Regions from separate parts of the Paracoccus fistulariae genome, predicted to be linked through region 2. Evidence: riboswitches for the same ligand, from Rfam matches in the RefSeq annotation. Region 2 holds a riboswitch; each other region holds the start of a gene.
What was found. A riboswitch is a leader RNA that binds a small molecule or an ion and turns the genes downstream of it on or off. The one in region 2 is predicted to bind cobalamin.
Positions count from the first base shown of each region.

Region 1: it holds a riboswitch for cobalamin, as region 2 does, so the genes downstream of both, JHX87_RS03470 (energy-coupling factor ABC transporter permease) here and JHX87_RS05595 (TonB-dependent receptor plug domain-containing protein) in region 2, are expected to answer to the same signal.
Region 3: it holds a riboswitch for cobalamin, as region 2 does, so the genes downstream of both, JHX87_RS03530 (DUF1636 domain-containing protein) here and JHX87_RS05595 (TonB-dependent receptor plug domain-containing protein) in region 2, are expected to answer to the same signal.

Region 1 covers NZ_CP067136.1:685,609-688,877, reverse strand. The annotation lists gene cobM (precorrin-4 C(11)-methyltransferase) at 1-178, shown strand, start outside; gene JHX87_RS03475 (cobyrinic acid a,c-diamide synthase CobB) at 171-1,493, shown strand; cobalamin riboswitch at 1,531-1,718, shown strand; gene JHX87_RS03470 (energy-coupling factor ABC transporter permease) at 1,773-2,447, shown strand; gene cobF (precorrin-6A synthase (deacetylating)) at 2,509-3,252, shown strand.
Region 2 covers NZ_CP067136.1:1,124,278-1,127,546, forward strand. The annotation lists gene JHX87_RS05585 (hypothetical protein) at 151-453, shown strand; gene JHX87_RS05590 (NAD-dependent deacylase) at 463-1,143, shown strand; cobalamin riboswitch at 1,208-1,399, shown strand; gene JHX87_RS05595 (TonB-dependent receptor plug domain-containing protein) at 1,519-3,269, shown strand, end outside.
Region 3 covers NZ_CP067136.1:697,932-701,200, reverse strand. The annotation lists gene JHX87_RS03540 (thioredoxin family protein) at 1-359, opposite strand, end outside; gene cobO (cob(I)yrinic acid a,c-diamide adenosyltransferase) at 479-1,087, opposite strand; cobalamin riboswitch at 1,125-1,344, shown strand; gene JHX87_RS03530 (DUF1636 domain-containing protein) at 1,432-1,806, shown strand; gene cobW (cobalamin biosynthesis protein CobW) at 1,807-2,862, shown strand; gene cobN (cobaltochelatase subunit CobN) at 2,878-3,269, shown strand, end outside.

The sequences.
Region 1 (3,269 bases), 440 kb from region 2:
CGGGATCCCGTCGCAGATGCCGGACGGGATCGCGCGTACGGCCCTGATCCTTGTGGGCGACGCGCTGGCAGCCGATGGCTTTGCCGAAAGCTGCCTCTATTCCGCCGATTACGACCGCCGCTATCGCCCGCAATCGGCCGAAAGCGAATGGGCCGGGTGGAGCCCCGCCGATGACTGAGCGCGATGGCAACCCGCCGGGGCTGATGATCTCGGCCCCGTCCTCTGGCACGGGCAAGACCACGGTGATGCTGGGCCTGCTGCGCGCCTTGGCCGAGGACGGGCTGGCCGTGCAGCCCTTCAAATCCGGGCCGGATTATATCGACCCCGCCTTTCATCAGGCGGCCTGCGGGCGGGCCTCTTACAACCTTGACAGCTGGGCGATGGATCAGGGGCTGTTCGGCAGCATCGCCGCGATGGCGCGCGGCGCCGATATCTGCGTGGCCGAGGGCTCGATGGGGCTGTTTGACGGGGTGGCGACGCGGGGCCGGATCGGATTTGGCGCCAGCGCGGAAACGGCGCGGGCGATGGGCTGGCCGGTCATTCTGGTGCTGGATGTCAGCGGTCAGGCGCAATCGGCGGCGGCCACGGCGCTTGGCTTTGCGCGCTATGACCCCGATCTGCCGATTGCCGGGGTGATCCTGAACCGCGTGGCCAGCCCCCGCCATCTGCGCCTGACGCAAGAGGGGATGACGCGGGCCGGGCTGCGGGTTCTGGGCGCATTGCCGCGCCGTGGCGATCTGACCCTGCCAGAGCGTCATCTGGGCCTGATCCAGGCGGTCGAGCATCCCGATCTGGACGCCGCCATCGCCGGATATGCGGCATTCCTGCGCGAACATGTCGATCTGGCCGCGATCCGCGACGCGGCAACCGGGAACCCCCTGCAGGCTGCGGGCGCGCTGCCCCCGCCCCCGGCCCAGCGGATCGCGCTGGCGCAGGATGCGGCCTTTTCCTTTACCTATCCGCATATCCTGAAGGGCTGGCGCGATGCGGGCGCGCAGATCCTGCCCTTTTCGCCGCTTGCGGATGAGGAGCCGGACCCCTCGGCCGATCTGGTCTGGCTGCCGGGCGGCTATCCCGAGCTTCACGCGGGCGCCCTGTCCGCAGCCTCGCATTTCATGCAGGGGCTGCGCCGCTTTGCCAAGACCGGGCCGGTCCATGGCGAATGCGGCGGATATATGGTGCTGGGCCAGTCGCTGACGGACAAGAACGGGCAGGCTCATCAGATGGCGGGGCTGCTGGGGCTGGCGACCTCTTATGAAAAGCGCAGGCTGCATCTGGGTTATCGCCGGGCCTTGCTGCAGGCGCCCCTGCCCGGTCATGGCACGGGCGACCGCCTGCGCGGGCATGAGTTCCATTATTCCACCATCCTCGATCAGCCCGACCAGCCGCTGGCCCATGTCAGCGATGCCGATGGCACGGCGGTGGCCGAAACCGGGTCGCGGCGCGGGCAGGTGACGGGCACGTTCTTTCACCTGATCGCGGCGGAGCACTGAAGAAAGGGACATCGCGCTTGCATGCCGGACGTGGCTGTCCGATAACGATTTCGACGGTGCCGCGCGATATCGCGGTGAATAGGGAAGCGGGTGAAAATCCCGCACTGCCCCCGCAACTGTAAGCGGAGAGCGTGTCGGAACGCCACTGGCCAGAAGATCGGCTGGGAAGGCCCGAACACGCCGCGACCCGCAAGTCAGGAGACCTGCCGTCAGCAACCAGACGCCGCGACATGCGGCCCAAACCGCCGCCGGTGGGGTGGCTTATGGAAGGACCTGAATATGCATATCGAACCCGGAATCGTGGCCGGCCCCAAGATGGGCCTTGCCTATGGCACCGCCGCCGCCGCCGCGGCCTATACCGTCAAGCTGGCGGCCGACGACCTGCGCACACATAGCCCGGCCTCATTCCTGCTGCGCACGGCGATTGCCGTGATCGGCGTCTTTGTTTCCTTTGAGGTGCTGCCCCATTTCGCCGTCGGCATTTCCGAGGTGCATTTCATTCTGGGCACGACGCTGTTCCTGATCCTGGGGGCCGCGCCCTCGGCCATCGGGCTGGCACTTGGGCTGCTGATTCAGGGCATGTTCTTTGCGCCGACCGATATGCCCATGTATTTCGTCAATGTCTCGACCCTCCTCTGGCCGCTATTTGCCATCGATGCGCTGGCCAAGCGGGTGATCCCGGCGGCGACGGCCTATGTCGATCTGACATATCTGGACGTGCTGAAGATGTCGCTGGTCTATCAGGGCGGTGTTGTCGCCTGGGTCGCCTTCTGGGCGCTGTACGGTCAGGGCATGGGCGCGGACAATCTCGCCTCCATTGCCAGCTTTGCCGCCGCCTATGTGGTCGTCGTGCTGGTCGAGCCGATTGCCGATCTGGCGGCGCTGGCCATCGCCAAAAGCCTGCGCGCGGGCGGTCAGGGTTCGTTGCTGAACCGTCGGCTGTATCAGGCGTGATCTGCCCCGATCCGAACCGGTCGCGATCCCGTGGCCGGTTCCCCTGCCCCGGCGCGATCCTGTGATCCGGCTTTGGCTGATCGGGATCGGCACCGGCAATCCCCGACATGTGACGCTGGAAGCCGTTCAGGCGCTGCGCGAGGCCGCGCTGATCCTGCTGCCGCGCAAGGGGCCGGACAAGGCCGATCTGGCGGAACTGCGCCACGCCATCCTGCGCGATTGCGACAGCCGCGCGCAGGTGATCGAATTCGACATGCCGCAGCGAGACGAGCGCCTGCCCTATCTGCAGCGCGTGCGCCTGTGGCACGATCAGATCGCCGCCATCTGGGCCGGAGCGATCGAGCGCGCGCAGCCAAGCGGGCCGGTGGCGCTGCTGGTCTGGGGCGATCCGGGGCTTTACGATTCTACGCTGCGGATCGCGGCACGGCTGCAGCCGCAACCCGACCTGCGAGTGATCCCCGGTATCACCGCCCTGCAGGCGCTGACAGCGGCCCATGCGATCCCCTTTAACACGCTGAACGGCGCGGTGACCGTCACCACCGGGCGCAGGCTGCGCGAGCACGGCTGGCCCGACGGCGCGCAGACCGTGGCGGTGATGCTGGATGGTGCATGCAGTTTCCAGCGCCTCGATCCGGCCGGGCTGCGGATCTGGTGGGGCGGCTTTCTGGGGATGCCGGAACAGTTGCTGGCCTCGGGTCCGCTGGACATTGCGGGGCCGCAGATCGTGGCCCTGCGCGAACAGGCGCGGGCGCGGCATGGCTGGATCATGGATTGCTATCTGCTGCGCCGCGAGATGGACGCCTGACAGCGCTTAATTTCCCG
Region 2 (3,269 bases):
ATCCGTCGGCCTGGAACGGCACAGCACAGGCCAGCCCGCGAAGATTGAGCCTGCGTCACATTTCTGCTATGGATCACACAGATGACAAGGCATTCAGACCGGGACAACCGGCCGCCTTCGCAGAGGACAAGGAACCGAGGAGACAGCCCCATGTTCAACCGCATTTTCATTGCGGCAGCGGCCATTGTTTTGACCGCACCGCTGGCCGTGGCCGGACCGATTGACAGCGCCTGCGTGCGTTCCGACCGAGCGCGCGGCAATGCCCCGCTTTGCGGCTGCATTCAGCAGGTCGCGAACCAGACCCTGTCGCGCTCTGATCAGCGCCGCGCCGCCCGCTTCTTCCGCGACCCGCATGAGGCGCAGGTGGTGCGCATGTCGAAAAGCAATTCCGACAATGCGTTCTGGGCGCGCTACAAATCCTTTGCCGCCCGGGCCGAGGCCTATTGCCGCTAAGATCGCGCGATGCGGATCACGGTTCTGACCGGCGCAGGGATCTCGGCGGAAAGCGGCATTGCCACCTTCCGCGCCAGCGACGGTCTGTGGGAACAGCACCGGATCGAGGATGTGGCGACGCCCGAAGGCTTTGCCCGCGATCCTGCGCTGGTCCATCGTTTCTATAACGCCCGGCGGGCCGCAGCCTCGGCCGCCGAACCCAATGCGGCGCATATCGCGCTGGCCGATCTGGCGCGCGCGCATGATCTGACGCTGGTGACGCAGAATGTCGATGATCTGCACGAACGTGGCGGCAGTCCCGACGTGATCCATATGCACGGCTCGCTGGCCCGCGCGCTTTGCGCGGCCTGCGGCGAAAGATGGGACGCCCCGGACAGCATGTCGCCGGAGGATCCCTGCCCCTTCTGCGGCAGGACCGCCACCCGCCCCGATATCGTCTGGTTCGGCGAGATGCCCTATCAGATGGAACGCATCTGGGAGGCGATCGAAGGAAGCGATCTTTTCGCGGCTATCGGCACATCGGGCAATGTCTATCCGGCCGCCGGTTTTGCCCAGCATGCCGCGCATAGTGGCGCGGAATGTGTCGAACTGAATCTGGATGCCAGCTTCAATGCCCGCGATTTCGACCGCCGGATTCTGGGTCCGGCCTCGCAAACCGTGCCGGAATGGGTCAAAAGCCTGACCCCGTGACACGATCGCGCTGCGTTCTCTCCACGACCTGCCGAAAGCCCTTGCCCTGCCGATCCGGCATCGGTTAACCCGTGCCTGCCTCGGTTCCGGGCCAAAACCCGGTGAAAAGGGAACGCGGTGCAATTCCGCGACTGCCCCCGCAACTGTAAGCGGCGAGCGAGGCCGGAAAACGCCACTGCCCGCGCCTGCGGATGGGAAGGCCCGGCCAAGCTGCGACCCGCCAAGTCAGGAGACCTGCCAAGGCAATCACCCTGGGTGCATGCGGGGCGCATGTGCAAAGCGGACCTTCCGTCGTGGTGATATCGCCGTCCGGCCAGCGGACACAGACACCACCGCCCGACCGGGCCAAGGAGGGAAAACGAGCCGATGCGCCAGATGACCCGATATTTCACCAGCAGCCTTGCGCTGAGCCTGACCACTGCCCTGCCCGCCCTGGCGCAGGATCCGCAGGACCCCTATCTGCTGGATCCAATCACCCTGACCGCCAACCGCGAGGCGACGGATCTGGATCGCAGCGGCAGTTCCGTCTCGGTCATCTCCCCTCAGGATCTGGATGGGCGCGCGGGCGAGCCGCTGACGAAAACCCTGTCCCGCCTGCCCGGCGTGACCATCCGGCAAAGCGGCCCGTTGGGCACCACCGGATCGGTCGTCCTGCGCGGCGCGCCCAGCCATTACCTGCCCGTGGTCATCGACGGGATCGAGGTTTCGGACGCGGCGGCGGGCCAGCCGTCCTACGACACGGGCGGGCTGATCGGCGCGGATGTCATGCGCGGCGAATTGCTGCGCGGGGCGCAATCGGCGCTTTACGGTTCGCGCGCGATCTCTGGCGTTCTGACGCTGCAATCGGCGCGCCCGACCGAAAACGGCTTGCAGCAACAGGCCACGGTCGAGGCCGGCAGCTATAATTCCTGGCTGGCCAGCTATGGCCTGACCTGGCGCGGCGTGGCGACGGATCTGGCCTTCACCGCGACACGGATCGACACGGACGGATTTTCGGCGCTGGATGAAAATGACGGCAATTTCGAGGATGACGGCTATGACGCCACCCGCCTCAGCTTCTATGCCGCGCATGAGCTGGAAAACGGCACGCTGCTGGGCCTGAACGGCTTCTGGGAAGACAGCACCGGCGATTTCGACGATTTCGGCGGCGATGTGATCGGGTCAACCGGCGATGATTACACGGATCGCAAAAGCTTTGGCCTTCGCGGCTTTGCCGAATTCCGGACGGGCGCGGTGGACAATACCGTAACCCTGACCCGCTATCGTCTGGACCGCACCAGCTATGGCAACAGCTTCCCGACGGAATTCATCGGCGCGCGCAACAAGCTGTCCTGGCAGGGCGCAACCGATCTGGGCGCGGATGGCGGGCGGCTGATCTTTGGCGCGGATTCCGAGAAGGAAACGGCCGAAGGCAATGGCGATACCCGCACCAATGGCATCTTCATCGAAACCGACACACCTCTGGGCACGCAGGCCGATCTGTCGCTGTCGCTGCGCCATGACAATCATTCGCAATTCGGCGATTTCACCTCGGGCCGGGTTGCTGCGGTCTATCGCCTGCGCGAGGATCTGTTCCTGCGCGCCTCGCTGGGCAATGGCTTTCGCGCACCCTCGCTTTACGAGCTTTACGGCCCCTATGGCGATGACACGCTGCAGCGCGAGGAAAGCCGCAGCGCCGAGCTTGGCATCGAAAAGCAATGGGGCGAGGACAGCTATCTGCGGGCCACCGCCTTCTGGCTGAAGGCCACGAACCTGATCGGTTTTGATTTTCCTGAGGCATGTACGAACGGATGGTACGTGCAGGTCGAGGGCGATGCCCGCCGCAAGGGGGGCGAGCTTGACGGCCGCTATGCCTTCGGCGCGGGCTACGCCGTCAGCGGGTCCTATACCTATGTGGATAATGAGGTAGCTTCGAACTGGGCCGAGGTGCCCGCCCATACGCTGAACCTGGGGATCGAGGGCAGCTTTGCCACCGGCACCACGGCCGCCTTCAACCTGCGCTATGTCGCGGATCGCCCGCAGGATATGGAGGATTACACCGTTGCCGATCTGCTGATCACCCATCCTCTGCGCGAGGATGCCGAGGTCTATCTGCGGATCGAGAACCTCTTTGACGAGGAATATCA
Region 3 (3,269 bases), 430 kb from region 2:
GTGCATTCCGCGCCATAGGCTTTGGCCACGTCCTGCGTCTCGTCATAAAGATACGGAAAGGTAAAGCCGTGGCGCGCGGCCTCGGTCTTCATCTGCTGCGGGCCGTCCTGCGGATAATCCGCCACATCATTGGCCGAGATTGCCACCACGCCGATACCGGCGCGCTGCATCTGCGCCGCGTCGCGGACAATGCGGTCGATGATCGACTGCACATAGGGACAGTGATTGCAGATGAACATCACCAGCGTGCCACGCGGACCCGTGACATCCTCAAGCCGATAGATCCGGCCATCGGTGCCCGGCAGCGCGAAATCATGCCAGGGCGCGCCAAAATCGCAAACGGGCGGCGATACAGCCATTACATGCCTCCATGTCGTTCCATGCGCCGGACTGTCGGGGAAAGCCGCCACAGGCGCAAGTATCGGGACGCATTTTGGATTTATGTTCCATAATACTGATTATTGCGGTTTTGGATGGATCAGAATTCCACGCCCTGCTGCGCCTTGATGCCGTCGCGGAACGGATGTTTGATCAGGCTCATCTCGGTCACCAGATCCGCGGCCTCGATCAGCTCCTGTTTTGCATTGCGCCCGGTCAGGCAGACATGCGTCATCGGCGGCTTTTCGGTCAGCAGGACATCGACGACCTCCTCGATATCCAGATAATCATAGCGCAGCGCGATATTGATTTCGTCCAGCAACACGAAGCGGATGGCAGGATCGCGGATCTGCGCCTTGGCAAGCTCCCAGCCGTGGCGGGCTGCGGCGATATCGCGGTCGCGATCCTGGGTTTCCCATGTAAACCCTTCTCCAGATACAAAAAACCGGCACTCGTCGGCGAATTTTTCTTCCAGCAATTGCCGCTCGCCGGTCTGCCAGGTGCCCTTGATGAACTGCACCACCGCGCAGGGCATCCGATGGGCGATGCAGCGCATGATCATCCCGAAACCAGAGGATGACTTGCCCTTCCCCGCCCCGGTATGAACGATGATCAGACCTTTTTCCTCGGTCTTGTCCTGCATCATCCGGTCGCGCGCCGCCTTGATGCGTTTCATCTTTTCATTGTGACGACGGGCGGCCTCATCCATTCCGGTTTCCTTTCGGCTTGACAGGCTTGGCGCGGGCTGACCATATCGGCGCAGCTGGTGCCTGTGTCAACAGGTGAAAAGGGAATGCAAGAGGTTCGTGCCACGGCCCGCGCCGAATTGCAGCCGCCCCCGCGACCGTGACCGGAAAGGTCATCCAGGAACCCACTGGCCCGAACAGGCTGGGAAGGAAGGATGACCGCCAAGGCTGTGCCTTGATATCCGCAAGCCGGGAGACCTGCCAGCGCGACGAATGAAACCGGGCGGGGTGATCCGGTGTCGGGCGCGTGGCGTTCTGGCCGCGCATTCGCCTTGCCACCCCCTGCCCCCGAAGTGATGGGGTTTGCGTGACAACGGCGCAATCACAGGTCGAATTGCTGGTCTGCACCCGTTGTCGTCATGGCGAAGGTGACGACGGCGCGGCGGATCGCCCGGGCAATCTGCTGATGCAGGCTCTGCGACAGGTGTCGCTGCCGGGCGTGACGATCACGCCGGTCGAATGCATGTCGAATTGCGCGCGCGGCTGCACGGTGGCGCTGCGCGGCGCGGGCCGCTGGACCTATATCTACGGCGATCTTGATGCCGATGCCCATCTGCAGACAATCTGTCAGGGCGCTGCCGCCTATCGCGCGGCACCTGACGGGCTGGTCCCCTGGCGCGAACGCCCCGAACATTTCCGCAAGAACTGTATCGCCCGAATTCCCCCGATGGAGAGCACCTGAATGAGCAATCTCGAAAAGATCCCCGTCACCGTCATCACCGGATTTCTGGGATCGGGCAAGACGACCCTGATCGGCAAGCTGATGCAAAATCCCGGCGGCAAGCGGCTGGCGGTCGTGGTCAATGAATTCGGCGATGTCGGCGTGGACGGCGATATCCTGAAGGGCTGCGCCATCCCCGGCTGCCCCGAGGAGAACATCGTCGAACTGGCCAATGGCTGTATCTGCTGCACTGTTGCCGATGAATTCATTCCCACGATCGAAGCGCTGATGGCGCTGGATCCGCGCCCCGATCACATCCTGATCGAGACCTCGGGGCTGGCGCTGCCGAAACCGCTGCTCAAGGCCTTTGACTGGCCCGATATCCGCAGCCGGATCACGGTCGATGGCGTCATTGCGCTGGCCGATGCCGAGGCGGTGGCGGCGGGCCGTTTCGCGCCCGACGTGGCGGCGGTGGACCGGCAGCGGCTGGCGGACGACAGTCTTGATCACGAAACCCCGCTGTCCGAGGTGTTCGAGGATCAGATCGCCTGCGCCGATATCATCCTGCTGACCAAGCCCGATCTGGCGGGCGCGGATGGCGTGGCGCAGGCCAAGGCGCTGATCAATGCCGAACTGCCCCGCCCGTTGCCGATCATCGAGGTGGCCGAGGGCACGGTCGATCCCCGTGTCATCCTGGGCCTTGGCGCGGCGGCCGAGGATGACCTGGCCGCGCGACCCTCGCATCACGACGGGGCCGAGGATCACGAGCACGACGATTTCGAAAGTGTCGTGATCGCCATTCCCGAACTTACGGATCCCGCCGAACTGGTCGCCCGCGTCACTGAACTGGCGCAGCGTCAGAATATCCTGCGGGTCAAGGGCTATGCCGCCATTACCGGCAAGCCGATGCGGCTGCTGGTGCAGGCGGTCGGCGCGCGGGTGCGGCATCAATATGACCGCCCGTGGAAAGGTGATGAGCCGCGTCAGGGGCGTCTGGTCGTGATTGCCGAACATGACGATATCGACGAGGCCGCGATCCGCGCCGTGCTGACCCCTGCCCCGGCCCCTGTCGGCTAAGGAAACGCCAGCGCGATGCACGTCATCTTTCGCGAAAGCCACGGTCTGGATGAGGCCGACACCCCTGTCGATCTGGGCCACAGCCCGGCCGATATGGTGGTGCTGTCCTTCTCCGACAGCGATCTGGCGGCTTTCGCCGAAGCCTGGCATCGCGGCCCGGGCCTGCCGACACTGCGGCTGGCCAATATCGCGCGGCTGAAACATCCGTTGTCGGTCGATACCTATCTGGACCAGACGCTGGGCGCGGCGCGTGCCATTCTGATCCGGCTGATCGGCGGGATTGCCTATTGGCCCTATGGCATCGCGCAGATCCGGCAATTGGCGCAAAAGCGCGGGATCGCGCTGGCGGTTCTGCCCGCCGATGGCCGCCCGGATCCGCGGCTGGATCAGGTCTCGACCCTGCCGGA